3 regions of the Rummeliibacillus sp. TYF005 genome follow, and region 1 is predicted to be linked to each of the others. Evidence: riboswitches for the same ligand, from Rfam matches in the RefSeq annotation. Region 1 holds a riboswitch; each other region holds the start of a gene.

The links. A riboswitch is a leader RNA that binds a small molecule or an ion and turns the genes downstream of it on or off. The one in region 1 is predicted to bind lysine.
Region 2: it holds a riboswitch for lysine, as region 1 does, so the genes downstream of both, CW357_RS00620 (aspartate kinase) here and CW357_RS16040 (amino acid permease) in region 1, are expected to answer to the same signal.
Region 3: it holds a riboswitch for lysine, as region 1 does, so the genes downstream of both, CW357_RS04160 (transporter substrate-binding domain-containing protein) here and CW357_RS16040 (amino acid permease) in region 1, are expected to answer to the same signal.

Annotation. Positions count from the first base shown of each region.
Region 1 is NZ_ML122588.1:1,286-11,020, reverse strand. It holds gene CW357_RS16040 (amino acid permease) at 218-1,687, opposite strand; lysine riboswitch at 1,792-1,972, opposite strand; gene CW357_RS16035 (nitric oxide synthase oxygenase) at 2,221-3,285, opposite strand; gene CW357_RS16030 (catalase) at 3,869-5,353, shown strand; gene CW357_RS16025 (MFS transporter) at 5,494-6,660, opposite strand; gene CW357_RS16020 (LysR family transcriptional regulator) at 6,781-7,656, shown strand; gene CW357_RS16015 (RNA polymerase sigma factor) at 7,804-8,355, shown strand; gene CW357_RS16010 (YvrJ family protein) at 8,348-8,518, shown strand; gene CW357_RS16005 (hypothetical protein) at 8,523-8,753, shown strand; gene CW357_RS16000 (ABC transporter permease) at 8,876-9,735, opposite strand, start outside.
Region 2 is NZ_ML122541.1:129,767-141,339, reverse strand. It holds gene sdhA (succinate dehydrogenase flavoprotein subunit) at 1-727, opposite strand, end outside; gene CW357_RS00630 (succinate dehydrogenase cytochrome b558 subunit) at 788-1,396, opposite strand; gene CW357_RS00625 (DUF2507 domain-containing protein) at 1,671-2,090, shown strand; gene CW357_RS00620 (aspartate kinase) at 2,284-3,516, opposite strand; lysine riboswitch at 3,640-3,823, opposite strand; gene uvrC (excinuclease ABC subunit UvrC) at 3,867-5,657, opposite strand; gene trxA (thioredoxin) at 5,724-6,038, opposite strand; gene CW357_RS00605 (electron transfer flavoprotein subunit alpha/FixB family protein) at 6,194-7,168, opposite strand; gene CW357_RS00600 (electron transfer flavoprotein subunit beta/FixA family protein) at 7,200-7,973, opposite strand; gene CW357_RS00595 (enoyl-CoA hydratase) at 7,995-8,768, opposite strand; gene CW357_RS00590 (TetR/AcrR family transcriptional regulator) at 8,834-9,418, opposite strand; gene CW357_RS00585 (AMP-binding protein) at 9,515-11,203, opposite strand; gene CW357_RS00580 (DUF350 domain-containing protein) at 11,555-11,573, opposite strand, start outside.
Region 3 is NZ_ML122543.1:97,170-108,742, forward strand. It holds gene CW357_RS04145 (methyl-accepting chemotaxis protein) at 1-502, opposite strand, end outside; gene CW357_RS04150 (amino acid ABC transporter ATP-binding protein) at 699-1,433, opposite strand; gene CW357_RS04155 (amino acid ABC transporter permease) at 1,456-2,205, opposite strand; gene CW357_RS04160 (transporter substrate-binding domain-containing protein) at 2,284-3,138, opposite strand; lysine riboswitch at 3,331-3,515, opposite strand; gene CW357_RS04165 (hypothetical protein) at 3,652-5,118, opposite strand; gene guaC (GMP reductase) at 5,462-6,445, shown strand; gene CW357_RS04175 (methyl-accepting chemotaxis protein) at 6,774-8,735, shown strand; gene CW357_RS04180 (hypothetical protein) at 8,954-10,015, shown strand; gene CW357_RS04185 (hypothetical protein) at 10,085-10,441, opposite strand; partial or broken gene CW357_RS04190 (amino acid permease) at 11,277-11,573, shown strand, end outside.

The DNA.
Region 1 (9,735 bases):
AAATAATTCAGATAATTTAAAATGTGCATTTTTTAATAACATTCTTTCAAATATAATAAATTTCAATCTATTTACACGAACGTTCTAAAAAATATACTCTCTATTATTCGTCCGTTTGGGTATAATACACTTTTGAAACGCCATTACAAATCAAAAATAATAAATTAAAAAAGCTAATCTATTTAGGACTTTCTCCAGAAATAGATTAGCAATATTTTTATTGAATAGGTCGATCAGTTGAAAAATCTGCTTCCTCTAAACGAACAATTTTAGTTTTATGTTTCCATTTGTATCCAAACCAAAGGATAAAGAAAATTGGCAAGCCAATATAAGATACTAATATTCCATACCAATCAATATGACCACCTGTAAATGCTGTATAATTTTGCCCTAATACAACAATCATACATACTACAAATGCAAAGATTGGACCAAACGGGAAAAATCTCGAACGGTATGGTAGTTCAGATAGATCATGTCCTTGTGCAACAAACGCTTTGCGGAAGCGGTAATGGCTCGCTGCAATACCTAACCATGCGATAAACCCACACATCCCCGATGCATTTAATAACCAAATATACACAGTACCTGTCCCAAATAAAGATGCTAAGAAAGATAAACAAGCAACTAATAATGTAGCAATAAGTGCTGCAACTGGTACACCACGTTTGTTTAACTTTTTGAAAATTCTTGGTGCTTTACCTTCCATCGCTAATTCCCACAATGTACGGGATGATGCATATAATCCTGAGTTACCGGCTGATAAAATAGCAGTTAAAATTACTGCATTCATAATTGAAGCTGCAAAAGCAATACCAGCATTTTCAAATACTAAAGTAAATGGGCTAACAGTGACATCATCGCTATTAGCAAGGCGAGCATCTGTATATGGAATCAATAACCCAATAGCTAATATTGCTAGAATATAGAATAACAAAATACGCCAAAAAATTTGTTTTACTGCCTTTGGAATCGTTTTGTCTGGATTTTTTGTTTCCCCAGCAGTAATACCAAGCAACTCAGTTCCTTGGAATGAGAACCCTGCAGCTAAGAAAATACCAAATGTCGCAAAGAAACCTCCGTGGAATGGTGCATCCCCTTTAAAGAAATTCGTAAAACCAACCGGTGCATTTCCACCTAAAATACCGAAAATCATTAAAAAGCTTACGATTAAGAAAATAATAACCGTTGCAACTTTAATAATCGCAAACCAATATTCACTTTCACCAAAACTATTAACAGATAAATAATTTAAGACAAAAATAATTATTAAAAAGGCTGCACTCCATATAAATGAAGGTGTTTCAGGGAACCAATATTTCATAACAATTGAAACAGCTGAAACTTCTGCTGCAATAGTGATGGCCCAGTTATACCAGTAGTTCCATCCTAGAGCAAACCCTAACGATGGATCAATAAATTTTGAAGCATACGTACTAAATGACCCTGATACAGGCATATACGCTGCCATTTCTCCAAGACTAGTCATTAAGAAAAATACCATTATACCGATTAAACCATAAGCCAAAAGCGCACCACCCGGTCCAGCAGCAGCAACAGAATTTCCGCTCGCCAATAACAATCCTGTCCCAATTGTTCCTCCGAGTGAAATCATAGTAACATGACGACTTTTTAGACCTCTATTTAAGCTCTGTTGTTCACTAGAGCTTGTCTCTTTTATACTCATATTTCTCCTCTTTCCGATTTTCATTGCAAGAAAGGTCGGTTTGAAGCAAATAAAAAATACCATCCAAGGAAATTGAGATGGTATATAAACTCCCCATCAACCTTGATAAAGATAGCTCAACACGCCTTTTTAGACGTGACAGTTCTGCACCTTTCGATAGCAGCCCCAGCATTAGCAATAAAAAGCTTACCAACACTTCGGCAATATTCCCTTTTTTAATCGAGTCTGTAATGCTTTTTCATCTCGTCGATCATACTCATGAATATCGCGACCTCTACCTCATCTATTGGATGAGGCATGCAATATATAATTTTAATACGTGTCTATTATAATACAGGGTAAATTCAATAACAAGACGTAAATATACTGGAATTATAATACAACTAAGACAATAATCATTTAATCTACTATCTCTTAAAGATACTAAAGAGTTTTATTTTTACAAAGTATGTGTAAAACATTGTTATATAAATGGAAGAAAGATAAAAAATCGAGCGACAAAACTTCGCTCGATTTTCAATAACTTTTACTAATTAGTAGGGATTCTTTTGATAAGCGTACCCTGGTAGTTTCTTCGTATTATCATATGGCTTGTGGAAAATATGTGTCGTTGCAGGAGATAAAGGAGGGATCAACCATGTCCAATTACCAGTCACATCTCGATTTTCAGACGTTTCATTAACTTCAAAACGTTTAAATTGTTGTGCAGCCGTATGGTGATCAACAATGCTCACACCATCTTCTTTGAAAGAATAAAGTACCGCTACATTAAGTTCTACTAATGCACGATCACGCCATAAACTAGCATTGGAAGATGTATCTAAATCCATTTTTTCAGCAATTATTGGCAACATATTATAACGATCTTTATCAGCTAAATTACGAGCACCAATTTCCGTACCCATATACCATCCGTTAAACGGAGCTGCTGTATATGTAATGCCTCCGATTTCAAACTTCATACTTGAAATGATCGGTACAGCATACCATTTTAAATGTAAATCAACGAACCATTCGAAATTTGGATGTCGCAATTGCACCTCTTTAACATATCTTTGCGGAATTTCAAACAACTGCGGTTTACGATTTTCAACTTGTATCACTATTGGTAATACATCAAATTGTCCGCCTTTTCCTTGCCATCCTAATTTTATACATTCTTTTGTAAAGTCTATCGAACTAGAATCTCCAATTACTGAACCATCATCTTGTTCATAACCAGCATAGCGAATCAATTGATGATTCCATATTCTTACTTTCTGTGATTCAAAGATAGATATAGTCGGTCTTATTTTTCCGTTATTTGTTGCAAATTCTATATGCTCTAAAAGTTTTTCAAAAATTATTTTTTCATCATTTATCCCACGTTGATCTTTCACTTGAAGTGTTTGCCAAAACAATCGCCCAATGCATTTATTACTATTTCGCCAAGCTATTTTTGCACCATAAGCAAGTTCATCTGTCGTATGAGTGTAAACGCCAAACTTCTTAATATCTTGCTTGATGTATTTTAGACGTCGTTCCAGTTGGTCCGTGGGCAATTTGTTTTCTAAATAATACATCTTGATAAAGTCAATTGCCTCATTTAACATCGGCATTAGTGAACCCCCCATTAAAATACTTCAATTAGCTCTATCATAAATGAATTATTATGAAGAAAAAATATGTAGATTACATACCGATTTAAGAAGACTACATTTACCCTTCTTACAGGTTGTTTGCTTAGTATAGGCAAATAATTAAGAATCATTTCTTTTCTTCTAAATCACTGAATTCAACATTTCCATACCTATTCTCTCCGTATAATAAGTAGATATAAATCATAGTATTTTACGAGAATATTATTTTCAATTATGAACATTTCATAAATTTTAATGATAATAATAATTATTACAATATGCAATTATAATTATATTTTATCTATCAACGAGAAGATTTGATAAAAGTAATCAAATCTTCCTATTCGTTTTTTTCTATTTTAAACACCATTTTTAAACTATCTGTAATACATTCGTTAAAAAGTAATCGTTATAGCATCATTGTAAAATCTATTTTAATTTATACATCATATTTTAAAATAAAAATTACTAAAATAGAATAATTATAATTTACTTTCAATTGTTAATCTGTTATAGTTGTTTTCGAAGAGGTAATTCAATTTCTTTAAGGAGGAATTCATTCATGACAAAGGATAACAATAAAAAGTTAACTACTGCCGCTGGGGCTCCTGTTGTAAGTAACACAAACTCTATGACTGCAGGAAAACGTGGTCCTGTACTTTTACAAGATGTTTGGTTGATTGAAAAACTAGCAAACTTCAATCGTGAAGTTATTCCAGAACGCCGTATGCACGCTAAAGGTTCAGGTGCTTTCGGTACATTCACAGTCACTCACGATATTACTAAATATACAAAAGCAAAAATTTTCTCTGAAATAGGTAAGAAAACAGCAATGTTCGCACGATTCTCTACTGTCGCCGGTGAACGTGGTGCTGCAGATGCTGAACGTGATATTCGCGGTTTTGCATTAAAATTCTATACAGAGGAAGGTAACTGGGACTTAGTTGGTAACAATACTCCTGTATTCTTCTTCCGTGATGCAATGCACTTCCCAGACCTAAACCATGCTGTTAAACGTGATCCACGTACCAATATGCGCTCTGCTAATAACAACTGGGATTTCTGGACTAACCTTCCTGAAGCGTTACACCAAATTACTTACGTAATGGGTGACCGTGGTATTCCAACTGATTATCGTCATATGCACGGCTTTGGATCACATACTTACTCAATGATTAACGCAGACAACGAACGTGTTTATGTTAAATTCCATTTTAAAACACAACAAGGTATCAAAAACTTAACCGATGAAGAGGCTGCAGAAGTAATCGCGAAAGACCGTGAATCTTCACAACGCGATCTATATGAAGCTATCGAGCGTGGTGAGTTCCCTAAATGGACAATGTACATCCAAGTAATGACAGATGAACAAGCGAAGAACCATCCTGATAATCCATTTGATTTAACAAAAGTTTGGTATAAAAAAGATTATCCATTAATTCCAGTTGGTGAATTCGAGTTAAACCGTAACCCTGCAAACTACTTTGCTGAAGTTGAACAAGCTGCATTTGCTCCTTCTAACGTAGTTCCTGGTATTAGCTTTTCACCAGATAGAATGCTTCAAGCCCGTCTATTCGCATATGCTGATGCACAACGCTATCGTTTAGGTGTCAATCACACTTTAATTCCGGTTAACGCACCAAAATGCCCCGTGCATAATTTCCATCGTGATGGTTTCATGCGTACAGATGGCAACCTAGGAAGTACACTACACTATGAGCCAAATAGCTATGGTGAATGGCAAGAACAGCCTGCATACAAAAATCCATCTGAAGAGGCAGGTCCTGCGGATATCTATGATTTCCGTGAAGACGATGATAACTACTTTGAACAACCAGGAAAATTGTTCAACATCATGAGTCCAGATGAACAACAACGTCTATTTGAAAATACTGCTCGTAATATGGAAGGCGTTGAAAACTTTATCAAAGAACGTCACATCATCCACTGCTATAAAGCAGATCCAAAATACGGTGAAGGCGTTGCTAAAGCAATGGGTATTGACATTAACTCTATTGACGTACTTAAAGAAGTTCAATACCACTAAGATTTACTAATTTAAATTGACATTCATATTCCAAAAAAGACTGTAAGCAAAATACAATTTGCTTACAGTCTTTTCATGTAACACTTTTCAATTCTTTTAATTCAAACTTGAAACTACTATGCAAAAGATATTAGTTAACTCTATTGTCTTCTTTTTTCTTTCGTAATTCCTATATAAATGAAGAATGTTACGATAATAATTCCCATAGCTACTAAATACATTCTGCTATACCCTGCATTTGAAGCAACAATTCCAAGAATAAAAGAACCAACTGCCATTCCTAAATCCATCGCATTGAAAAATACAGAGTTTGCGATTCCAACCCGATGTCGCTCGACTGAACTGATAATCTGAGATTGGAACACAGGTGTAACTGAACCATAACCAATCCCAATTAGAATACCCGCAATAATCATTAGAAAACCAGTAAGAGGCAATTGTAAGATGAACATCCCAATAGCAAAGATCAAAATACAAGGAATAACAATAATTTTCGGTCCATACATATCAGAGTATTTACCTGTAAATGGGCGGAAGATTATCATAAAAATTGCATAAACAATAAAAAATGTACTAGCTGCAGCCACTAGGTTCAGTTCTTTCGCATAGATGGCTAAAAATGCCGATACACAAGAATAAGAAGTAGCTAATAAAAATGTTGGGATGGCATATGGAATCGTTTTTCCATCCATAATATCATTCCATGAAAAGCCTCTCTTTTCTATTTTAGTGACTGGCTCAAGTTTTGGAACGTTTATCACTAACGCTAACAAGATATTAATAGCTGCAAAAATAATACACAATATAATAGATAGAGTGTACATATTATGATTTGCTAAATTCAACCCGATTACTGGGCCAAATACCATCGCTACCCCCATAGCAAGTGAGAAATAACTAACACCTTCTCCACGTCTAGATGCAGGGATTAACTCTGCACTAATTGTCCCTTTTACAGTTGTAATAATACCAAATGTTAAACCATGAAAAATTCTCAAAACTAAAATTGCACCTAATGATTTTGTAAACAAATATAAACTCGAAGCGATACAAAATGCTATTGTAGAATAAATTAAAATTTTCTTCTGAGAACCTTTTTCGACCCATTTCCCTGCCAGTGGTCGAATAACAATTGCAGCCGCTAAGAATAATGTAGTTAAAAGTCCCGCCTTATCAGCACCTGCATTCAAATTCTCTACCAAATATAACGGCAAAGAAGCAATTAGCACATAAAACACTAAAAAAATAAAAAAACTTATAATTGTTATGTTTATAAAGTCTTTAGTCCATAATTTTTCTTTTTCCATAAAAGTCCTCCTCAAGAATAGCAATATTCCAATTATACGCTGATTTAGGTATGCATAAATAATTGTATTTATCATAGTAGCCATGCATAATTGTAATACCAAACAAACGGAGGACTTGCTATGGAATGGTATCAATTACAATACTTTTTAACGTTAGCCAAAACACAAAACATCACAAAAGCATCTGAACAGTTAAACTTATCTCAATCTGCGCTTAGCAGATCTATTGCTCGATTAGAAAAAGAAATTGGCGCTCCTCTTTTTGAAAGAGAAAGTCGTGGAGTTAAGTTAAACCGTTATGGAAAGCTATTCTCGGAACATGCAAGTAATGCACTCTATGAAATTGAGACAGCCAAAAAGATGATTAATGACTTAGTAGACCCCTTTCACGGAACCATTGAATTAGCGTTTATTCAAACACTAGGATCAAGTTATATCCCAGAACTTATTCGATCATTTCAATTACAATACCCACATATTCAATTCAAACTCTATCAAGATATTACGAGTAAAATTCTTGAACAGGTAGAAACATCAGTTATTAATATTGGTTTCTGCTCCCCAACTACTAAAAAAGAAAGTTTAGAAATGCTCCCTATTATACAAGAAGAACTTTTGCTAATAGTCCCTAAAAATCACAGGTTGAACGGTAGAGAAAATGTTACTTTAGATGAGGTAGCTGATGATTCATTTATCTTTTTCAAAGAAGAAACAGCCTTAAGGGATGTCATTGAACTAATTTTTCAACAAGCAAACTTTCAGCCAAAAGTAGTTTTTGAGGGAATCGATGAAAAAACGATTGTAGATCTTGTTGCTGCTAATTTTGGCGTTGCATTGGTACCTAGTACTACAACCTTTAACATAGAAAAAGTTACTTCTATTAAGATTAGCCATCCGATTTGCACTCGCACAACGATGATGATTTGGCGCAGCACAGGGTATATTTCACCAGTAGTAAAACAATTCATTAAATTTGTAAAAGCATACGCTAGGTAACTTCATGTAGGACATACTTAGTCTACAACTAAAACATTTTAAATAATTTTTTACAATATTTTTCAAAGGGTTGATTTTAATGTTCGCATTCTTCCTTTATAATATAAGAACATACATTCGCGTATTAGATGAGGAAGGGGGAAAATGATGGACTTAAAATATAAAGCGCAAATTAAGAATCCTATTTTAAAATCTTTCCTAAAGGAAGGGAATCATTACGAATTATTTAGCACTTATATCGAGACACAAAATGAAGAAATTCTTAACATTATAGAAGAACAATTTAAACAGTACTATATTAGAATATTAGTTATTTCCTATTTCTCAAAATCTATTCATTTTGCCGCCCAACATTTTGATAAAAAGGTTAGAAAGAGACAAGTAATGCAACCATTAATATTAGATTCAACTGAGCGTTATAACTTAATGGATGTGAAAGAGGTATCAAATCATCGAAGGATCTTATCAGACTCAAATATCCTCCTATCTTCAGAAAAACTAGAGGATTATATTGAACAAGAGGAAGTTTATCAAGCTATACATCAACTAACAAAGAAGCAAAGGATTATTCTTTATTTTCTTTTTATAAAGGATATTAGCTACAAAGAGATTGCACAACTCCTCAATATTTCACCACAGGCTGTTTATAAACAAAAAAAACGTGCTTTGATGAAAATAAGGAGGTATATAAATGTCTGACATATCTAATCTAATAAATATGGTTAACAATTCAGGATTTCCTATTGTAATATCTATATACTTGTTACTTCGATTTGAAAAGAGACTTGAATCTTTAAATACAACTATTCAAAATATCTCTACTAAAATAGAAAAAATTTTAAGGTTAAATAAAAAGGACTGATTCGATGAATATTTTACAACTCAATGCATCTGAAGTGATTGAGATTCTTACTCCCAAAATAAAAAAAGAATTATGTCAGACAGATATACAAAATCGAAAGGATTTAGAACAAGAACTAATATTAATGATTATCGAAACTATACAAACTAAACACTTTAAAACCCCTCCAACTTTTTTGGAATTATTAGAAAAGGAGAATTTGATCATTTGTGATAAAAATATTAGGTTGGGATAACAACTCCTCAAAATAACCAAATTTGTCCCAGTACCCTAGTATGGAAGTAGTCTCACTTTTAATGAAAACATTAAATCCCTGAGGCTTATGTTGAACCCCAGGGATTTAAAAAATTATTTATATTAATCTTGATGTAATGCTTGAATGACATCAATCTTGGTTGCTTTTCGAGCCGGACGCCAACCACTCATAATTGCAACTCCCACACTAATCAACGAAGCAATGACCACAAGCTCCCATGGTATCGTCGAAAATCGAATTGCAGCATCTCCAATACCACTATCAGGCATAACCGCTTCTAGAATTTTAGGTAATGCAAAGTTTGCTAAAAAACTAATAATATATGAAATAATGATTGCGATTGCTGTGCCTAAAATACCTATATAAGCACTTTCCATCACAAACAATCGCTGAATTAACTTTGGCCCTGCACCTATTGCCTTCATCACTCCTATTTCACGTGTACGTTCTGTAACTGCCATTGTCATCGTATTGAAAATACCGATGGAGGCTATTAATACTGCTATTGTTCCTACAAAAATAAGTCCTACTTTTAATGCTAAGAAAAATACATTTAATTGTTCTAATTGTTCAGTAACTGAATAGACAGATAAATCCATTGCTTTTAAAGCTTTTAGTATACCTTTAACAGCCTCTATATCTGTTGCATAAGCATAATAACTTACATAGTAAAAATCCTGTTCTTTCATCTTTTGTTCAGCAATTATATTGTAATCCTTTAGAATTTCGGATTTCATCGTATCGCTTAATTGAATACTTGAATCCATATCCCACTCTTTAGAAGGTTTCTCCCCTATCCCAACAACCTTATATTTTCTTGTCTTCGTATGTTTTTTACTATTTTCCGGTTTGAAGGAAATTGATATTGTTTTTCCTAGTAACGATTGGTGGTAACCTATTTTCGATTTTTCTTGCTCATCTAGTTCCTCTTTAGCATTTTGTTTTTCTTCTTTTGTTACTA
Region 2 (11,573 bases), on a different contig from region 1:
CACCAGGGATTGCAGTTGGGTGAATTTGAATCATTTCACCATTTGCATATTTTGCACCTTGTTGATAAACGATAGATGCTGCAGAACCAGTATTAATCATTGAGTTAGTTGATTTACCGAAGATGATACCAGGACCACCACTAGCCATGATTACAGCGTCAGCACGGAATGCTTTAATTTCAGAAGATGTAAGGTTTTGAGCTTTAATACCTTTACATACGCCTTCATCATCAAGAATTACACCTAGGAATTCCCAGCCTTCATATTTCTTAACTAATCCTTCAACTTCCCATTTACGAACTTGTTCATCAAGTGCATAAAGAAGTTGTTGACCAGTAGTCGCACCAGCAAATGCTGTACGGTGATGTTGTGTACCACCGAAACGACGGAAATCTAATAAACCTTCTGGGGTACGGTTGAACATAACGCCCATACGGTCAAACATATGAATAATAGATGGTGCTGCATCACACATTGCTTTAACTGGTGGTTGGTTTGCTAAGAAGTCCCCACCATATACAGTATCATCAAAGTGGATCCAAGGAGAGTCCCCTTCACCTTTTGTATTTACGGCACCATTAATTCCGCCTTGCGCACATACAGAGTGTGAGCGTTTTACCGGAACTAATGAGAATAATTCAACTTCTGTGCCCATTTCGGCAGCTTTCATAGTAGCCATTAAGCCAGCTAGTCCACCACCAACGACTATCAATTTACTTTTAGCCATGTTTTTTTCTCACTCCTCGTTCAAATAGTAATCAAGCGCTTACAAGTCTTCACTAGACTATTACAAAAATGCAAGTAGAGCGCCAACGCCGATTACAGATAACACTACAAAGAAAATCATTGTGATGAAAGTTGCAACTCTTTGAGATTTTGGAGATTGTGTAATACCCCAACTTACTAAGAATGACCAAATACCATTAGCTAAATGGAAAGTAGCTGAGATAATACCTAATGCATAGAATACAACCATGATTGGGTTAGATAAAATATCAACCATCATGTTAAAGTCAGCTTCTGTACCAAGTGCTTTTTGGATTCTTGTTTGGAAAATATGCCAAGCAATGAAAATTACTAAGAATACACCAGTAATACGTTGTAATAGGAACATCCAGTTACGGAAAGTACCAAAACGTTTGTTATTTGGTGATGCTGTAAATGCAATAAACACACCATAGAATGCATGGAACATTAAAGGAATGTAAATTACGAACCACTCAAGGAACCATAAAAATGGTAGATTCCCCATAAATTCACTTGCTTTGTTAAATGATGCTTCTCCGTTTGTTGCTGAGAAATTGATTAACAAGTGTTGCGTCAAAAATAGCCCTACTGGAATAATTCCAAGAAGAGAATGCAGACGACGCCAATAAAACTCTCGATCTTTCGACAAGACTGTTACCCCCCTTAGTACTTGGAAACAAGATGTCAATTTTTTGCCACGTTTTTGTAACCGGACATCTATTGACTGCTTGTTTCATAATGGTACAATATTATGACAAGTTTATTGTACTCTCATACCACAATAGCGTCAAGGAATCATGAACTTTTTATATAAGTAGTTCTTGTCTAGATTATTCTTAAATAAGTAGAGATTTCCTACTTGGCATTTGATATTTCTTTTTTAGAAATAATATAGGCAAAAAAATATGAAAGAAGGACCTTCAATGTCTACTCAACAAAAGCATGAAATAACACAATTTGGATATGAATTAATCCGTGATCACGTACTATCTTCTATTTTGGGCAAAAATGAAGAAGATATTCTATATTGGAGCGGAAAAGAATTAGCCCGGAAATTTCCACTCTATGAATTAGAAGAAGCAATCCCTTTCTTCCATGAAGCTGGTTGGGGAGATTTGACTATCGATAAGGTTTCCGCAAGTGAAGCATTTTGTACTTTAACTGGTGATCCAGAGATTCTTAAATTTGACCAACGTTGTTTTCGTCTAGAAGCGGGTTTTTTAGCTCAAAACCAACAAAAATGTAGTGGCTTTTTAACGGAATGCTATGAAGAGAAAAAAGTTAAGCAAGGTCAAGTCAAATTCCATATTAAATGGGACTTAAAAGATAAAATAGAAGAATAATAGATTAATACCACTTAGAAGATTAGCATGTCTTTAAAATCTTATATTACATAATAATCTAAGTATACGTCGGGTATTCAAAAAAATATTACTCTCTCATTGAATATTAGTGAGAGAGTCTTTTTATGCAAAAGGACTCCACTAAAACTATTTTTGTGAAGTCCTTTTAACTTATCTATACATTTCTTTTTTATTATTGTGCAACCTTTTCTTTTAATGAAAGACCAAATTCCTCATGTAGTGCATTCGCAGCTTTTAACATATCTTCTTGTGGTACTACAACTGATACTTTTATTTCAGAAGTACTTACCATTTTTACTGGTATACCTTCACGATATAAACGGTCGAACATGGAAGCTGCTACACCTGGATTTGATACCATACCTGATCCTACAATTGAAACTTTTGCTAGTTCGCCTTCGTAATTTATATGATCATATCCAAGGATATCTTTATGTTCAGATAGAACTTGTAATGTATCTTGTAAATTTTCTTTTTTTACTGAAAATGATACAGATGGTTGTGTTCCTTGAATAATCGTTTGAACAATAATATCAACATTGACATGATTTTTTGCTAATGTTGTAAAAATATTAGCTAACGAACCATTATAGGCCTCTTTATAATATACTGTTAAACGAATAATATCCGGTTCAAACGCAACACCACGTACTACTAAATCTTTTTCCACTTCGATTTCCTCCTTCAAGATTGTACCTTCAACATCCTCGTAACTCGAACGAACAGACATAGGAATGTTGTGATTTTTTGCTACTTCGACAGATCGTGGATGTAAGACACCTGCTCCTAGGTTCGCTAGTTCAAGCATTTCGTCATAAGACAATTCCTTTAACTTTCTAGCACCTTTTACAAATCGTGGATCACTCGTATAAACACCATCAACATCTGTATAAATATCACAACGTTCGGCATTTAACGCTGAAGCAATAGCAACTGCAGTCGTATCTGAACCACCACGTCCAAGCGTAGTAATATTTCCTTCGTCATCTATCCCCTGGAAGCCAGCAACGACAGCCACTTCCCCTGCTTTTAACGCATCATTGACTGCTTTTGGCTTTATGTTCTCGATTCTCGCGTTACTTGGTACATGTTCTGTAACAATACCTGCTTGCCAGCCAGTAAATGATTTTGCCTCGATTCCTAACTTATGTAATGCAATTGATAACAATGAAATCGTCACTTGTTCTCCAGTGGTCAACAATACATCCATTTCCCTCTTTGAAGGTGATTCGGAAATTTCGTGGGCCATATCCACAAGTTGATCCGTTGTTTTACCCATTGCTGATACGACAACGACAATGTCATATCCATTTTGTTTCTCACGCTGAATGCGCTTAGCAACATGCATAATTCTTTCTGTTGTTGCAACGGAAGTTCCGCCAAATTTCACTACTAAAGTACTCATCAAAACGCTCCCCCTACATCAGAATGTGTGGGCGACTTTCACAATGACTTCTAATGAAAAAAGAGCAGCTCTTCACATAAAGTGAATAGGCTGCTCTTAGCATGCACGTTCAAAAGAACATTCATGTGAGATAGCCCTCCAGAATCTATTTTCGACTCTGACAATTCTACATTTCTTCAATGTAGAACCAGCAGCAAGTTGGAATTAGCAAACTTGCAACTTCGGCGGCTTCCCCTTTCACCGACTTTCAAAGAATCTAATCATCCTCCGGTCGGGTACTATTGAAATCCGCGCCTCTATCATCACTAAATCAGTGATTTTTAATTGGTGACACTAAGATACCATATCATTTACTTCCCTTGCAATCGTTTTTCCGAAAAAAAGTCAATTATTGTCTGAGCTAGTTTTTTAGGTACACCAGCTTTTTGCAATTCATCAAAAGTTGCTTTTTTAATCTTATTAATCGATCCAAAATGTTTTAGTAATTGTTGTTTCCTTTTTGGGCCTACTCCTGGAATCTCATCTAAAATAGATGTAATAGCATTTTTTTCATGTAATTGTCTATGGAATGTAATTGCAAATCTATGCACTTCATCTTGGACACGCTGTAATAGATAAAACGCTTCACTAGTTCGTTTTAATGGAATAATCTCAGGCGGATTTCCATAAAGCAATTGAGACGTTTGATGCTTATCATCTTTTGCCAATCCAGCTATTGGTATATCTAGCCCTAGCTCATCTTCCAAAATTTCTCTGGCCACTTCCATCTGACCTTTCCCTCCATCAGTCACCAGTAAGTCTGGAAGTGGTAAACCTTCTTTTAAAACTCTCGAATAACGCCGACGAATAACTTCTCTCATTGCACCATAATCATCATGTGCATTTGCATTTTGGATTTTAAATTTACGGTATTCTTTTTTACTAGGTTTACCATCTATAAAGACAACCATGGCTGAAACAGTATCAGCCCCGAAAATATGCGAGTTATCAAACGCTTCAATTCGTAGTGGAGTAGCAATATTCATCGCATCACCTAGTTGTTCACAAGCACCCACTGTTCTTTGTTCTTGTCTCTCGATTAGTTGGAATTTTTCTGAAATTGCTATTTGAGCATTTTTTGATGCTAGATCAAGCAATTCCTTCTTATTTCCTCTTTGTGGTTGTAACACGTTGATATCTAAGACTTGTTGCAACATATCTCCTTCAATTTCTTTGGGAATAAGAATTTCTTTCGGTTTAATATGTTCCGCCTTTTCATAAAATTGGCCTACAAAAGTTAGAAACTCATCTTCCGGTTCACCATATGAAGGAAATAAAGATACATCTCGTTCAATAAGTTTTCCTTGTCTTACAAAAAATACTTGGACACACATCCATCCCTTATCTACCGCATAGCCAAATACATCTCTATTGGTAAAATCAGTTGTCGTAATTTTTTGTCTTTCCATTACAGACTCGATATGAGCTATTTGATCTCGATATTCTTTTGCACGCTCAAAATCTAGCTGTTCAGAAGCAGCTAACATTTTTTTCTGTAATTCTTCTTTAACCTTTGCGTGGCCACCATTTAAGAAATTCACAATCTCCTGAACCATATCATCGTATACCTTTTTTTCTATATCTTTTATACAAGGGGCTAGGCATTGACCGATATGGTAATACAAGCAAACACGATTAGGAAGGGTTTGGCATTTTCGTAAAGGATATAAGCGATCAAGCAATTTTTTAGTTTCATTTGCTGCATAGACATTTGGATATGGTCCAAAGTATTTGCCTTTGTCTTTTTTAACTTTCCGAACTGTCAATAATCGTGGGTGTTTTTCGTTTGTGATTTTGATATAAGGATATGTTTTATCATCCTTTAACATGATGTTGTATTTTGGATCATGTAATTTTATCAAATTTAGTTCGAGCAAAAAGGCTTCTTTATTTGAGGAAGTTACAATGTATTCGAAATCTTCAATTTCACTAACAAGTCGTTGTGTTTTACCATTATGCGTTCCAGTAAAGTATGAACGTACTCTATTTTTAAGTACTTTTGCCTTTCCCACGTAAATGATAGTACCTTGTCGATCTTTCATTAAATAGCATCCTGGTTGGTCAGGTAAGATAGATAGCTTTTGTTTGATTAAATCATTCATCAAATCACCTCTAAAAAAAACCGGGTACCTAGTAGGAACCCGGTTTCGTTTATAACCCAAAAAAACTTACGCGTGTTTTTGGATGAATTCAGCTAATGCTTCTTTTGGTTGGAAACCAACAGTTTTATCAACTTGTTCGCCATCTTTGAACAATAATAGTGTTGGGATTGACATAATACCAAATTGGCTAGCAGTTTCTTGGTTTTGGTCAACATCTACTTTTACAATGTTCACTTTACCAGCTAATTCCTGATCAAGTTCTTCTAGTACTGGAGCGATCATTTTACATGGTCCACACCAAGTTGCCCAGAAGTCTACTAATACTAATCCATTTGCAATATCATTTGAAAATGTTGCGTCTGTTGAATGTACAATTGCCATTTTTATATTTCCTCCTTAATACTATATGTATCGGTAGTGTAGCATAAAAGAAATTATGAGGCGACTGTTCTGCTCACTATTGCACTATTTTAACATAATATTTTGTTTTAATAAAAATTAAAGCTCTGCAAAAGTTCACAGAGCTTTTCGAATCATTATTTTACAGCAACACTTTTGAATTCTTCGATCAACATTGGTACGACTTCAAATAAGTCTCCAACTATCCCGTAATCTGCTACTTTGAAAATATTAGCTTCAGGGTCTTTGTTAATCGCTACGATGATTTTTGAATTAGACATACCTGCTAAATGTTGGATTGCTCCAGAGATTCCGCAAGCAATATATAAATCTGGAGTTACGACTTTTCCAGTTTGACCAATTTGCAATGAATAATCGCAATAATCTGCATCACATGCACCACGTGAAGCACCTACAGCGCCGCCTAAAACTTTTGCTAATTCTTGTAATGGAGCAAAGCCTTCAGCACTTTTAACACCTCGGCCACCAGATACCACTACTTTTGCTTCAGATAAATCTACTCCATCTGTAGTTTTACGTACTACTTCTTTAATAACAGTACGTAAATTTGTAATATCTACTGATATACTAGAAACTTCACCTGAACGAGACTCGTCTTTTTCAAGTGGCGCAATGTTATTTGGACGAATTGTGATAAATACTAAGCCATCCTTTACCTTTACTTTTTCAAATGCTTTACCTGAGTAAATTGGACGGATAAATAAAGCATCATCACCTTCACCCTCAATTGCTGTCACATCTGAGATTAATCCACTTTGTAATTTACTTGCAATCTTCGGTGACAAGTCTTTACCAAGTGCTGTATGACCAAACACAATAGCATCTGGCTTTTCTGCATCTGCTACTGCAACAAATGCTTGGCTAAAGCCATCAGATGTGTATTGTTTTAAATGAGGATGTTCCACAGTCACAATACGATCAGCACCATATTGAATCAGTTCTGCACTTAAAGTTTCTACTGCATCTCCAATTAGAACGCCAACTACTTCACCGCCATCAGCAATTGTTTTTGCAGATGCAATTGCTTCAAACGAAACATTTCTTAAAGTTCCTTCACGTACTTCACTTAAAACTAGTACTTTTTTTGACATACGATTTCCTCCTCAGCAATATTAAATCAGCTTATATAACTTTTGCTTCTGAATGTAGTAATTGAACAAGTTCTTTTACTTGGTCTTGCAATTCACCTTGAAGCACGCGACCAGCTTCTTTTTGAGCTGGTAAGAAGATTTCTACTGTTTCTGTTTTTGCTTCAACGTCATCTTCATCAATGTCTAAATCATCTAATTCTAGTTCTTCTAATGGTTTTTTCTTAGCTTTCATGATTCCAGGTAAAGACGGATAACGAGGTTCGTTTAAACCTTGTTGTGCTGTTACTAATAATGGTAACGAAGATTCAATCACTTCTGAATCACCTTCTACATCTCGCACAAGTTTAACAGTATCACCATCGATATCTAAGTCTGTAATTGTAGTAACATAATTGATATCTAATAATTCAGCAACACGTGGACCTACTTGACCAGATCCACCATCTATTGCAACATTACCAGCTATAATCAGGTCTGCTTCTTTGTCTTTTAAGTATTCGGCTAAAATATATGCTACAGAGAATTGATCTAAATCTTCTACATCTTCTTCTGCATTGATTAGTACTGCTTTATCGGCACCCATTGCTAAGGCTGTGCGAAGTTGTTTTTCAGCGTCTTCTCCGCCAATTGTAACAACTGTCACTTCTCCACCTTGTGCATCACGGATTTGAATGGCTTCCTCAATTGCATATTCATCGTAAGGATTGATGATAAATTCTGCACCGTCTTCTTGAATAACGCCACCGTTTAATACGATTTTCTCTTCAGTGTCAAAAGTTCGTTTTACTAATACATAAATATTCATATAACTAACCTCCCAATACTTTTATTGACCTTTAAAAACAGGCTCTCTTTTTTCGATAAATGCTTGGATTCCTTCTTTCGCATCTTCTGTTGCAAAAACTTTTCCAAATCCTTCAGCTTCAGCAGAGATCCCTTCATAGAAAGATGCGGGTTTTGTAAATTGCAGTAGTTCGATTGCTGTTTTTAAAGCAATTGGACTTTTCTTTGCAATTTTCTTAGCAGTTTTAAGTGCTTCTTCTAATAAGGACTCTTCGGGTACCGCTCGATTCGCAAGCCCCCATTTTACAGCCTCAATACCAGATATAGGATCACTAGTGAACATCATTTCTGCCGCTTTTGCTGCACCAACATAACGTGGTAAGCGCTGTGTGCCACCAAACCCTGGTACTAGACCTAGCTGTAATTCAGGTAAACCTAATTTCGCTGTCTCACTTACGTATCTAAAATGACAGCTCATTGCAAGTTCAAGCCCTCCACCTAAAGCCGCACCATGAATTGCTGCTATGATTGGTTTAGGAAAGGCTTCCAGTTTTTCGAAGACATCTTGTCCTCTAGTTGATAATGTTGAAAAAGCATCAACTGTTGAAAATTCAGTAAATTCTTTTATATCTGCTCCAGCTGAAAAGAACCTACCTTCCCCATGTAACAAAACTACTCGTATATCTGGATCATTTTCAACTGTATCTAAAAGACGATTTACTTCCTCAACTAGTCCGCTAGATAAAGCGTTTGCAGGTGGACGATTAATCGTCACAATAGCAACACCTTCATCCACTCTATAATTTAGATATTCCATTCCCTATTTCCTCCTTTGTGAAAAAATATGTATGTGGCAAAGTTGTGACACTTTGCCACCTTTTATTACCCCTTTTGAATCCCTTTTTGTAAAATCTGATGAACGCGTGGTGCCATTTCAACTAAATCATATTTTTGCTCTTTCATTACCCAAGTTGTAGATACTTCATCTATCGTTCCAAAAATCACTTGTCTTGTTAAACGAATATCAATATTCTCTTGAAACTCTCCATCTTCAATACCCTTTTGTAATATTTCGTCAAGCAATTTTAAATATCCTTTTAAAATACTATTAATTTTCAAACGAAGTTCTTTATTGGATTGACGAAGTTCTAATTGAGTAACAACTGCTAAATGATGATCATTCGATAGCACCTTAAAATGTCCTTCAATCATTCGATAGAGCATTTCAGAAGCTGAATTACTATCATTAATAATTTCCCGCAAGTTATCAACAAAAACTGACATTTTCTCTTGAAAAACAGATATCAAAATATCCTCTTTGTTTTTGAAATATAGATAAATTGTTCCATCAGCTACACCTGCTTGTTTCGCAATCTTGGAAACTTGTGCCTGGTGATAACCATTTTCCGCTATTGCGATGACAGCAGCGTCAATAATCTGTTTGTATTTAAGCTTGTTTTTTTTCAATCTGATCACCACCGGTTTTTTAAAAATATGAATGACCATTCATTCATATTTTTATAATATATTTTCATCCGGAGGATGTCAAGCATCGTACAATTTTTAGTTTAACTGTTCTTGTTTTGCTTTTTCTTCTTCCACTAAAGATCTACGTAAAATCTTTCCTACAGCTGTTTTAGGAAGTTCTGAACGAAACTCATATATTCTTGGGACTTTATATGCCGCTAAATTTGCACGACAATATTCATTGAACTCATCTTCGGTTACTTGATAACCTTCTTTTAATACAATATATGCTTTTACTGTTTCACCGCGATATGGATCTGGTACACCTGCAACAACACATTCTTGTACCGCATCATGCTCATATAAAACTTCTTCTATTTCACGTGGATATATATTAAAGCCACCAGCAATTATGATATCCTTTTTCCGATCAACCACGAAGAAATACCCGTTTTCATCCATATAGCCTAAATCACCTGTTAGTAACCAGCCATTACGTAAAGTCATCTCTGTATCCTCAGGACGATTCCAGTATCCTTTCATCACTTGTGGGCCTTTTACTGCAATTTCACCCACTTCACCTACAGGCAACTGTTCTAATGTATCTGTCTTAAAAATAGCCGCATCTGTATCTGGCCATGGAACACCTATAGAACCTTTTACACGTTCTCCATACCATAAGAAATTGGCATGTGTTACCGGTGAAGATTCTGTTAATCCGTATCCTTCTACCAATTTTCCTCCAGTAACTTTTTCGAATTTTTCTTGTACTTCAACAGGTAATGAAGCTGATCCACTTATACATGCTTTAATAGATGAGAGATCATATTTATCAATATCTGGATGATTCAGGAGGCCAATATATAATGTTGGTGCACCAGGGAACAGAGTAGCTTTTTGTTTTTGAATGGCTTTTAACGTATCTGTTGCATTAAATTTAGGCATTAACACCATTTTATCTTTACGCATTACTGATAGTAGTAAAACAGTTGTCATACCATACACATGGAAAAATGGTAATACCCCCATAATTACTTCTTCACCAGGTGTACATTCAGACATCCAGACACTGCACATTTGTACGTTGGCCACTAGGTTTTTATGCGTCAACATAACGCCTTTCGGAAAACCTGTTGTACCTCCAGTATACTGAAGTAACGCAATATCATCTTCATTGTTGGTTGAAACTTCAACCTTTTTCACTTGGCCAATCTTCATAATTTCAGTAAAAAGATGATTCATGCCACTATGCTCAACTGTCACTTTAAAACCATATTCCTTTTTTTGAACAAAAGGATACAACAGATTTTTCGGGAATGGTAAATAATCTTTTATGCCCGTTACAATTATATTTTCTAAATCTGTATTCTTTTGCACTTTCATAATACGAGGATAAAGTATATCTAATGTAACAATTGCCTTAGCACCTGAATCTTTAAGTTGATATTCTACCTCCCTTTCAGTATAAAGTGGGTTTGTCTGAACCACAGTACCCCCAGCATATAAGATACCGTAATAAGCTATAACACTTTGCGGACAGTTTGGCAGCATAATTGCTACGCGATCCCCTTTTTCGATGCCAATTTTCACTAAATAATTTGCAAACTTTAATGAGGATTCATATAACTCTTGATAAGTTAATTCTTTACCAAGAAAGTGAATCGCAATTTTCGTAGGAGTTTTTTCTACAGCCCTCGTCAAATATTCCTGTAATGGAATTTCCTCGTATTCCATTGTTGTAGGAATATTTGGAGGATAGTTCTTTAACCAAATTTTTTCGGTCAATTGATACGCCTCCTTTACCATGCAAAATTTTAGAATATTGCTAATTTTAATTATAAGGAAAATAGGGAGCGCTTTCAATTAATATTCACCAATTTTACGTTTTTTCTAGAAATTAATTGATTAATAGAGAATTTAATTAACATATCATCTTTATCATTTAAAGAATAGCCTTAAAATAAAAAGCTAGGCTCGCATCTAATTTGAGCCTAGCTTTTTATATATTAATCTATAATTACATCGTCTAACTGGCTTTTAGTTCATCATTAAATAGACAATTCCTGTAATAATGAAAAGACCACATACCACCATTAAAACTTTTGCTAAAGTTTCCATTTGAACTCTCCTAAACTGCTAAGAAATACTTGCACCT
Region 3 (11,573 bases), on a different contig from region 1:
GGTCAACTACTAGCAGTTCAAAATACACTTCGTAAATTTCATATATATTTTTTAATAAGGCCTGTGCTTCTTCTCTAGTTTCAAGTGTTGGATTAGCTATGACATTTTTAACAGCATCAAAAGTAGCCCACGCTTGTACATCACAATTTCGTTCAAACAAATTACGATCAATTTTATCAATCGTATCATATGCAATGTCAACTGTTCGAACAGCAATTATTTCATTTGCCTTTTGTTGAATAGATTTAATAATTTCTTCACTTTCTTTACTTGCATCCATACTGGCAGCAGCAAACTTATTAATCTCTTTTGCAACTACTGAAAATCCACGTCCTGCTTCTCCAGCCCGAGCCGCTTCAATACCAGAGTTCAATGCTAGTATTTTGGATTGCATGGAAATCTTCTGTAACTTTTGCATAACATTTTGCATTTCTCGATTTTCAAATTTCAATTCATTCATCAAAGTGGAAACATTAAGGTTTTCGTTTTCAGTGTTGATCATATCTTCAACCCCCTATGTATAAAGTTCTCTACTAAATAGTATAACACCTATTTGTCTAATTTTTCTGATTTTTATGTAAGGTTTATTAACATGTTTTCTACAAATAGGCCAATATTTGATATCATATATCTATTTTAATTCCAAAGGATCATACAGAAAAAGCTGTCACCCAAAACGTGAGATGACAGCTCTATTTTTATTTTAAAGCGCGGTTTAAAAATGCCTTCGTCCGTTCGTGTTTCGGATTATTAAACACTTCATCAGGGGTATCGTCTTCAACAATTACACCTTTATCCATAAATACAATCCTATCCGAAACTTCTCTTGCAAACTCCATTTCATGCGTAACAATAATCATGGTTAATCCGGACTTTGCTAATTCCTTCATAACCTTTAAAACTTCTCCAACCATTTCAGGGTCAAGCGCTGATGTTGGTTCATCAAATAATAATGCATCAGGCTGCATGGATAAAGCTCTCGCAATCGCAACCCTTTGCTTTTGTCCACCTGACAATTGGCTAGGTCTCGCATTTAAATAACGATCCATACCAACTACCTTTAAATATCTCATAGCTACTTCCTTAGCTTCATCTTTTGAACGTTTTAAAACTTTTGTTTGCCCAAGAACACAGTTACTTAATACGTCGCAATTATTAAAGAGATTAAATTGTTGGAATACCATTCCTAAATGTGTTCTAAACGTATTGAGATTTTGCTTATTTGTAAGAATATTTTTACCCTTATAAAAAATTTCTCCACCACTTGGTGTTTCAAGCAAGTTTATACAACGTAAAAGTGTTGATTTTCCTGACCCAGATGATCCAATCACACATACTACTTCACCTTTTTTTACAGAAAAGTTAACGTCTTTTAATACTTCATGTGTACCAAAGGATTTACTAAGATGTTGAATATCAATAATTGTTTCCATAGTTTTTCTCTCCTTTGTACCTCTATTTTGCCTGTTCCGGTCTACGGATAAATGTAGCGTCATCTAGTATTTGATAATTTGCATTACCTGAAAGTTTGCGTTCAAAGAATCGCAAAATTTGCGTAACAATAATCGTCATAACTAAGTAAATCAGACATGCAACAAAGAATGATTCGAAATATCGGAAGTTATTTCCTGCAATTGATTTTGTTTGGAAGAACAATTCAGTGACGCCAATTACATTTAATACAGATGTATCTTTGATATTCATCACATATTGGTTTCCTGTTGCAGGTAAGATATTGCGCATTACTTGTGGTAACACAACATGAATCATTGTTTGCCAGTGATTCATCCCTATAGCTCGAGCCGCTTCAAACTGTCCTTGTTCAATACTCATAATCCCACCACGAACAATTTCAGCCATGTAAGCGCCTGTATTAATCGATACGATAAAAATTGCTGCAAAGGTACGATTCATATCAATGCCAAACAACAAATCTGATCCGTAATAAACGACCATTGCTTGCACAATCATAGGTGTGCCACGGAAGAACTCAACATAAATTGTTAAAATAGCATTGATAATTTTCAAGAGCCACTTTTTAGCTCCACCATTGCCCTTTGGAATTGTATTAATGACGCCAATAATCAAGCCGATTAATGCGCCAATAATAGTCCCGATTGTTGAAATAACCAGTGTCATCCAAGCGCCTCTTAAGAACATCGGCCAGTTATTTGTAATGATATTGATAAACCATTCTAAGCTCATTATTACTCCTCCTTAAAAGCATAACAAGAACTACCAATTGCAATAATCACAATCGGTAGCTCTTTAAGTTCAACATAACTATTTAGCTGCTGGTTGATTTTTGATCGCTTCATCCATGATTTGTTCACGGTCTGCTTCTGAAATTCCTTTAAGGATTTCATTGATCTTATCTGTTAAATCACTATCTTTTTGTAAACCAACCGCGATTGCTGTATCTTCTTGTGATGTTTTAAATCCTTCGCCTTCAGTAAACTCTACCATTGCAAATTTATCGTTAGCTGCTGTTGCTGAAACAGCTTCAGGTTTTTCTGAAACGTAACCGTCAATTTTACCTGATTCAAGTGCAACGCGCATTGCTGGGAAATTATCCATTGCAGTTTGTTTTTTAACGCCTTTAATTTGATCGATAACTGTATAGTGGAAAGTGTTCAACTGAGCCGTCACCTTCGCACCTTTGAAATCAGTAATTGATGTTGCACCATCATATTTGCTACCTTTTTTTACAACCATTACTAAATTAGATTTATAGTAGATATCTGAGAAATCTATTGTTTGTTTACGTTCTTTCGTTGGTGACATACCAGCGATAATGGCATCAATTTTCCCAGAAGTTAGTGCTGGTACAAGACCATCCCATTCTGTTTTCACAACAACTAATTTCTTGCCTAAACCATCTGCGATTTTTTGCGCAATTTGTACATCATAGCCGTTTGCGAATTCTGCATTTCCTTTAATAGCAACACCACCATTTGAATCGTCTGATTGTGTCCAGTTAAAAGGTGGATATCCTGCTTCCATACCTACTGTAAATGTATCTTGTTCCTCACCATTTCCTGATGATTCCGACTTTTTAGAATCGCCTGTGCCACATCCTGCTAATACAAGGATGGCCATTAATAAAACACCAGTTAATAATGTCCATGTCTTTTTCATATTTCCCTCTCCTTTAAAAACAGTTCCCTTATGTGTAGAAAAAGAGCTAAATGTCTAATCTTTGCATCTACCCGTTCAGCCAATTCTATTATTCATTGGCCATACAGGTACTTCGATACAAAAATAAAAGGAACCTGAGTTGAACTCAGGTTCCAGAATATATCTAGTCCCAAATCCTCCACTTTTATCCCAAAATGAGATAGCTCAACTCAATAAACCAGGGTAGCTTATTGAGACAGTCTTACAATTATTCATTGCAAGCCCAGCATGTAATATCGAGATCTATTACAAACTTCGGCAACATTTCCTTCTTCCCGGTTTCACCGCTCTCTCTAACTCCGCCAAGAACTAATAAATATCGCGCCTCTACCTCACCAATAAGTGAGGTCGTATTTACTTGTTGTGAACAGTCTACAATACTAGTGTTTTTCTGTCAATTCTTATTTTCTAATTATTTTTTAAGATTTATAGTTTTCGGAAATCCATTGTTCATTCAAATAAATTTATTTACTATTATCCTTCTCTTAGAACATCTGAGAATTCGTAATAAACCTCACCTGTAGTTGCATCGATTCTTTCTATTCTTCTGTTTTGAGGGAAATCCATTACATAATCTAATCCATATAAAGTTACATCTTCATCTTCGTCTTCATAATTTATCGTACGTGCTAGTTTCATTTGTAAATGCTCTTTAAAAATTGTTTTAGCTACTTCTATAGACACAACAGGCTCCATATTCATCGCTAATAATTGTGATTCGTCAGGTAAAATAATCGAGCAATCACGAATTACACCTGTATAAACACCGACATTTACATGGATGGAATATTCATCCATACGAATTCCTTCATAATGGCGAATAAACGTGAATGTTGTGAATGGTTCAAAGTTAAACTCATCATCTTCATCTAAACCTTCATCTTCATCTGCTTCCATCTTTTCGAGTTCCTCAAAAAATTGACGTTCTTCTTCTGTTAAATCTTCTTCATTTAAAAATTCAATATCTTCATCTTCTTGAAGTTGATCTTCAAGTATATATTTATCATGAATATTGCCAATAATAGCTTCTAAAAATATTTTTGCCCTTTCTTCTAACAACTCTTCTGGCAATTCTTCTGACTCTTCCCATTCAACACTAGATTCATAATCTAATTGTAAATCATCAGTTCTTTCAATTTTAACTATTGGGTCTGCAGTCTGGACATTTTCTACATCCAATGAGTCATACCAGAATGTCCCGTTTTCTGTTTCTACTTTATACATATCATCCGTTACACCCAATAAGCTTTCCACTGATTGAGTTACTGTCACCGGCTTAAATTCATGTGTATCAGCAGCTTTTTCTTCTAAAAACTCTTCTGTTGTCGCTATTTGTCCATCTACATGGACTGCTAAATATTCACGATTTGGATAGTATACTAACTTCATCTCACCACTATCTTCAAATATGCCTAGTTGCACCAAAGGATATCGACAAATAATTTCTTTAGCATCTTCTGCTGAAATCTGGATATCTGGGTATGTTAATTGATAGTAAGATTGGAATAACACTGCCGAAATAATAAATCCTTGCTTATTAATTTCAATTGTTACCCCGGAATTAGGTATAAATAAATTTAAAGCCATATCCTTTTCTTCAAAAATGACCATGTAAGATTCACCATTCCATTGTGTCATTTCTTTAAAATGCAAACTTTCCCGGCAGAAGTCTTTTGCAAAGTCTTCAGCACAACCGATTAATTCATCGGGTGTTAATTCTTCATATTCGTCCAAAGAAACGTCATTATGTTCCATAATCTCTTCCATATCAATCATGAAAGATGTAAGCTTTTGTTCATCATTAAGCTCTATATGGCCATATATAAGACCTCTATGCGCATCTATAATTTCTCCAATAGTTTGGTCATCCTCATCATATTCAATTGAAATAACTGGTCTTCCAATAATATAATCCCTTAAAATAAATTCTAAATTTTTCATCAGTTGCTTCCTCTCGTTATTCTTTATAAGCCATTTATTTTTATGTAAGTAATCCCTTTTATCCTATATATTATCAATTCAGTTCCTATTGCCCTTAAAACCTGATTTTATCATAAATAATTGAGTTCGTCTTAAGTTGTTACGTTAAACAGATCTACCAACGTGAACCTATTCTACTTTCTTAAATCTTATCTAATTTCCTCTCAAACCTCATTTAAAAAACTACTATTTTAGTAATTTTGCAAAAAAATTTTGACATTAGGCTAAAATTAATGTAAATTACCAAAGGGCGAACGTTTTTTAAATAAACAAAAATAATATTCGTTTTTAGGAGTGTTTTTTAATGGATAATGTATTTGACTATGAAGATATTCAATTAATTCCCGCAAAATGTATTGTGAATAGCCGTTCTGAATGTGATACAAGTGTTATGCTCGGTGGTCACAAATTTAGACTTCCTGTTGTCCCTGCAAACATGCAAACAATAATAGATGAAAATATTGCTATTAAATTAGCTGAAAATGGTTACTTCTATATTATGCATCGCTTCAATCCAGCAAATCGTGCGAATTTTGTAAAGGACATGCAAGCACGTGGCTTAATCGCTTCTATTAGTGTCGGAGTAAAACCAGAAGAATACGCTTTTATAGAAGATTTAGCGAAAGAAAATTTAACTCCTGACTATATAACAATTGATATTGCACACGGTCACTCAAATGCAGTGATCAATATGATTCAACATATAAAAAGACTACTTCCTACTTCCTTCGTTATTGCCGGTAATGTCGGTACACCTGAAGCTGTTCGTGAACTTGAAAACGCTGGTGCTGACGCTACTAAAGTTGGAATTGGGCCTGGTAAAGTATGTATTACAAAGGTTAAAACAGGTTTTGGAACTGGTGGCTGGCAATTAGCCGCCCTTCGTTGGTGTTCAAAAGCCGCAACGAAACCTATTATTGCAGACGGAGGTATTCGGACTAACGGCGATATTGCCAAATCCGTTCGCTTTGGTGCAACAATGGTAATGATTGGTTCATTATTTGCTGGTCATGAGGAATCACCAGGTAAAACGATTGAAATTGATGGTAAGTTATATAAAGAATATTTTGGTTCTGCATCTGAATTCCAAAAAGGTGAAAAGAAAAACGTCGAAGGTAAAAAAATGCACGTTGAACATCGTGGCCATTTAAGTGATACGCTTATTGAAATGGAACAAGACCTTCAATCGTCAATCTCTTATGCCGGAGGTACAAAACTGGAATCCATTCGTAATGTTGACTATGTAATTGTTAAAAATTCTATTTTTAATGGTGACAAAGTATACTAAATAATTTTAAATCACCTTACACATAGCCTAAATAAAATCGATTAGAGCATCCTTACGTTCAACAAGAAGGATGCTTTTTTATTTTTCAAATACATTATATTATCGTAAATTCTGTAATTTATTTTTTAAATTTAAATATATATTTATAAATAAAAATACAAAAGATGCAAGAAAGAAATAATTTATAAAGGAAAACAGACCTATTCTCAAATCAAACATTGATATCTTCTTTACTATGTATATAATATATAATAGTATACATGGTTTATGTATATTTAATCATTTAAAAATTAAAAATTTTGCAATTACTATAGTGAGGGATTTTCAAATGGGAAATTTTTTTAGTTGGACGCTTCGCAATAAATTAATCGGCGCATTTTTAATCGCGTTAATAATTCCTTCTCTTATATTAGGTTGGATTTCTTACAATAGCGCTAAGGGGCAAATAGAAGAAGAGCAGGTCAATAGCGCCAAATCTAATATCAGTCTATTAAATACACAGATTACAAACACTATTCAGCCTAAAACTCATGATATTGAGTACTTTTCAAAAAAAGTTACTTCTTCAATTTTAAATGGCTCTAAAGATTCTAAGCTTCGTAATATACTAGATCAATATGTCAATGAACATCCAGAGGCTGCCATGGCATATGTTGGTACATCTAAGGGGCAAATGATTCGGATGCCATACTTCAAATATCCAAAAGATTATGATCCCAGAGAACGACCTTGGTATCAGGAAGCTATGCAAAACAATGGACAAGTAATCATAACAGAGCCTTATATTTCTTCAACTTCCGGTCAGTTAGTTATTACCATTTCGAAAAAGTTAGAAGATGGCTCTGGGGTTGTCGGAGTTGATATTCAAATTGACACCCTTAAAGATATAGCGAATAAGGTCCAAATCGGTAAAAAAGGATTTATCACGTTAGTTGATAATAATAAGACTATTATTTCTCATCCTCATAAAGAAAGTGGCAAAGCTGCTTCTGAATCTTATATGAATCATGTCATGGCTAAGAATTCAGGCCAAACATCATATAATAACCAACAAATCTTATTTGAGACGAATAAGTTAACTGGGTGGAAAGTAATTGGTACTACCTTTACTTCAGAGGCTATAGACGCTGCATCGACAACGCTATATACAAACTTCATCGTACAACTTATATTCATCGTCGTTGGAAGTATTTTAATAATGTTCTTGGTTCGCTCAATTATAAACCCTATCAACAAATTAGAAATCAGCGCTAGAAAAATTAGCGAAGGTGACTTAACTGAGGATATTGCTATTCACTCTAAAGACGAAATTGGTAAACTAGCTGCATCATTTAACCATATGAAAGATAACCTTGCTTCAATCATTCATAAAGTTAATACAAATGCCTTGCATGTTCGTTCTTCTGCTGAAGATCTCTCTGCTAGTACAGATCAAAATATCGCAGTAGCACAGCAAATTTCTTCTGCCATGCAACACGTTACCTTGAACACCGAACAACAAACGGTGAACATAGAGCAAAACTCAAATGCTGTTGAAGAAATTTCAAAAAGTATAATGGTCATTGCAGACAATACTTCTGAAGTTTCTACACTTTCTGCAAATGCTACTAAACAAGCAGAAGATGGTCAGCAATCTATTCAACATACGGTATCCCAAATGGATTCAATTCATCAGTCCGTAACAGATTCTGATACTAAAATCCGTTCCTTATATAATCGCACAAAAGAAATCGGTGCAATTTTGAATATTATCGGTGATATTGCCGATCAAACAAATCTGCTAGCACTAAATGCATCTATTGAAGCTGCACGAGCTGGTGAACACGGTAAAGGCTTTGCTGTTGTAGCAGATGAAGTTCGAAAACTTGCTGAAAACTCACAACAATCTGCATCCAAAATTGCTGAACTCATTACTGCTGTTCAACAAGATTCTGGAGATGCTGTGGAAATTATGTTAAAAACTTTAGAAGATGTACAAGAAGGAATTACAATTTCCCAAAATTCAGCTACAAAATTTGAAGCTATTATAGCAAGTATGCAGGATATCACACCTAAAATTGAAAATGTTTCAGCAACAGCTGAACAAATATCCGCATCTTCTCAACAATTAGCAGCTACATCAATTGAGTTAAACCATCAAGCCAAAGAAAATGCCGCTGCTTCTGAAGAAGTAGCCGCTTCTACAGAAGAGTCCTTATCTTCTATGGAAGCTGTAGAAACCTCAGTCAAAGGGTTACTAAATATGGCCGAAGAGTTACAAAGTGCTATACAACAATTTAAAATAAACTAAATAACTCAACCTAAAAGGCTCTAAAAGTAATATCAATACTTTTAGAGCCTTTTTGATATCAAATTTTTTATCATGCAATAAGTTGTACTATCCAAAAAGAATATTCTCCCCCTTTCATATTAATTTCTATTCAGCATAAATTTAAATAAAACATGCATGAGTTTGATACTGATAACCTATTTATGATTATTAATCTTATACACAAAAAGGTGGAATTTATGATTAATCATGATTTGCAATTTATCCGATATTTTTTGCCTCCCACTGCTACTATTTTAGAATTACCTCAAGTTGGTCCTGTAGTTCAACATGTTGATGTTGACGGCGATTCAATAGAAGAATTAGTTAGTGCCTATATCTATCAAGGTGATACTTTTCTGCTCTTGCTCAAACAAATTAACCTACAATGGCAGCCGATGATTCATCTAAAAATAGATGAACATACAATTGCCGGGCTATATGCCATAAAGCTAGATGAAAGTACTAAAAAGACATTAGTCATCGAATGGCAGACCAACAATCTACCTTCATATTTAGATTATTTGCAGTGGACACCAAATGGCTTTGAAAGATTACCTGTCAATTCTTCTCAAGTCGTCATTACAAAGGCTTATGGAGATGTGACTGGAGATGGTGTTTTAGATACTATCTATTTAACAGGTACTAAGAAACCCGATAGTCCATTTTGGCAAAACATCCATCTCATTCTATTCCAACACTCTAAAAATATATATGAAGAAATTCCTTTAAAAAATAATAGTGGCTATAACCCGACAATTTTTCTCGGAGACTTTACAGGAAATCATGTAAAGGATGTATTAATCACGATTGATACGGGTGGCAGTGGTGGGACAATTTATACAGATATCTATTCCTTTATTTACGGAAAAACGAGGCAAATATTTGACGGCGACAAATACCAGCAACACTCTAAGTACACTGTAGTATATGAGAATTTTTATAAAGTAAGAGTTACAAGTTCATCACCTAAAAAGCAGTATATTTTAGACATACGCTATAAGGGAAAAGACTATTTAGCTGAAATTTATAATACTGACGGCACGCTAAAAGCACCTATTGAAGGATGGGTTGACCCATTAAGTGGACTATATCCAGTTGATTTTGATAGAGATGGAGTATATGAACTTTTAGGATATCAAAAAATTGCAGGTAGATATCATGCAGATGGGCTAGGTTTTGTACAAAATCAATTGCAATGGGATATTACAAAATTTAAAACAGAAATTCAAGATGTCGCAATAGAAGGCAAAGATGTTTAATAATTAACAAGTACCTAAAAGGGTCATCCAACTTTTTATTGGATGACCCTCTTTGAATATAAGCTAAAATCAGGCAAGTTTTTGCTGTTCATATTTATGGAAATCTAATGCAATATCTAAATAATTACCTTCTGTATCTTGTATTTCCAACCCTTGTTTGATTAATCCATTCCAAAGTGTCGCATCTAAAGCATATGGAGCTTCATGTTGAAGAATGTCTACAAAATTTTTTGATAATGCCACTTGGAATGTTCTTTCTCCTTGTTGAACGCACAATGAATAAGTTCTCCAAGTTTCGATTGTTACTTGGATATCATCATGCCATTCTTTTAATTGGCTCTCAATATCATTTGCTACTCGTTTAAAAAACTTTCTAGCTGTAAAATTATTCGCCATTGTCGATCTAAAAAAAGCATTTGTATTCATTTCAACCTCTCCTCCACTTCCATTTCCTAGTTATCTTATTGGTATTATATAAAATTATGTAGGGAATGTAAACTAATATTTGAAAATTCAGAGGAAACTTTAATATTAGATTGCTCTTCTATCATATTTTAGGCTTTTCTAGCATAAAGATTTAGTACAGAAAAAGTTTTACGCCTTTAGAATTAGATCCTAAAAATTCAAGCAAGGGTGATTCTCCGGACAACTCTATTCAATTAGATTAAAGAATGATTATAAGAAATTGCTTATAAATGATATTAAATAAACATGAACAGGAGAGAAAAATTGCAGAAAGTGCTGCCAAAAAACCAACCATTAAAATTAATATTGAGAAAAAGGCAAAAACAAATGATGCGGCAAAAAAGACCGCAATTAAGTAAAGCCATTAAGAAAAGGCATAAGGAGGCTATAAGTCCAGAATCACTTATAACCAACTAGTCAAAATACAGATCATTTATCCGAGGTTACGTTATTCGCTATGAAAAACTGTTATAATCATACTTATCCTAATAATAAAGCTGTAGAGAAATGTGGGAGTACATTTCTCTACAGCTTATTTTAATAGTATTAAGATTTAAACTTACTTTTATATCGCACACTTTATCACTTCAACGCTTCAAAGTAGAAAATTGCTATTATTTTTCGAATTGTTGTCATTATTCGATGAAAATCGCCTAAATTCGACAAATTTATTTGACGCACATTACATAAATGTTTAGAATTTTTATATAATAAAAATCAAACGTGCCCAATATGTAATAATCCATAGTAGGTTCGTATATAAAAGAGATTTTTAAAATAGAATCGAGTGTATCTAATGAAAAATACTATTTTCCGAAAAAAATCAGTTGACCAACTGTTACATCAACATGGAAAGATTCAATTAAATAAAACACTTGGTGCATTTGATCTAATGTTACTTGGTGTAGGAGCAATCGTAGGTACCGGAATTTTCATACTCCCAGGGACTGTTGCCGCTGAGCATGCAGGTCCGGGGATTATTTTTTCCTTTATCCTTGCTGCTATCGTTTGCGCCTTTGCTGCAATGTGTTATTCTGAATTTTCATCATCCATCCCTGTTACGGGTAGTGCCTATACTTATAGCTATGTAGTA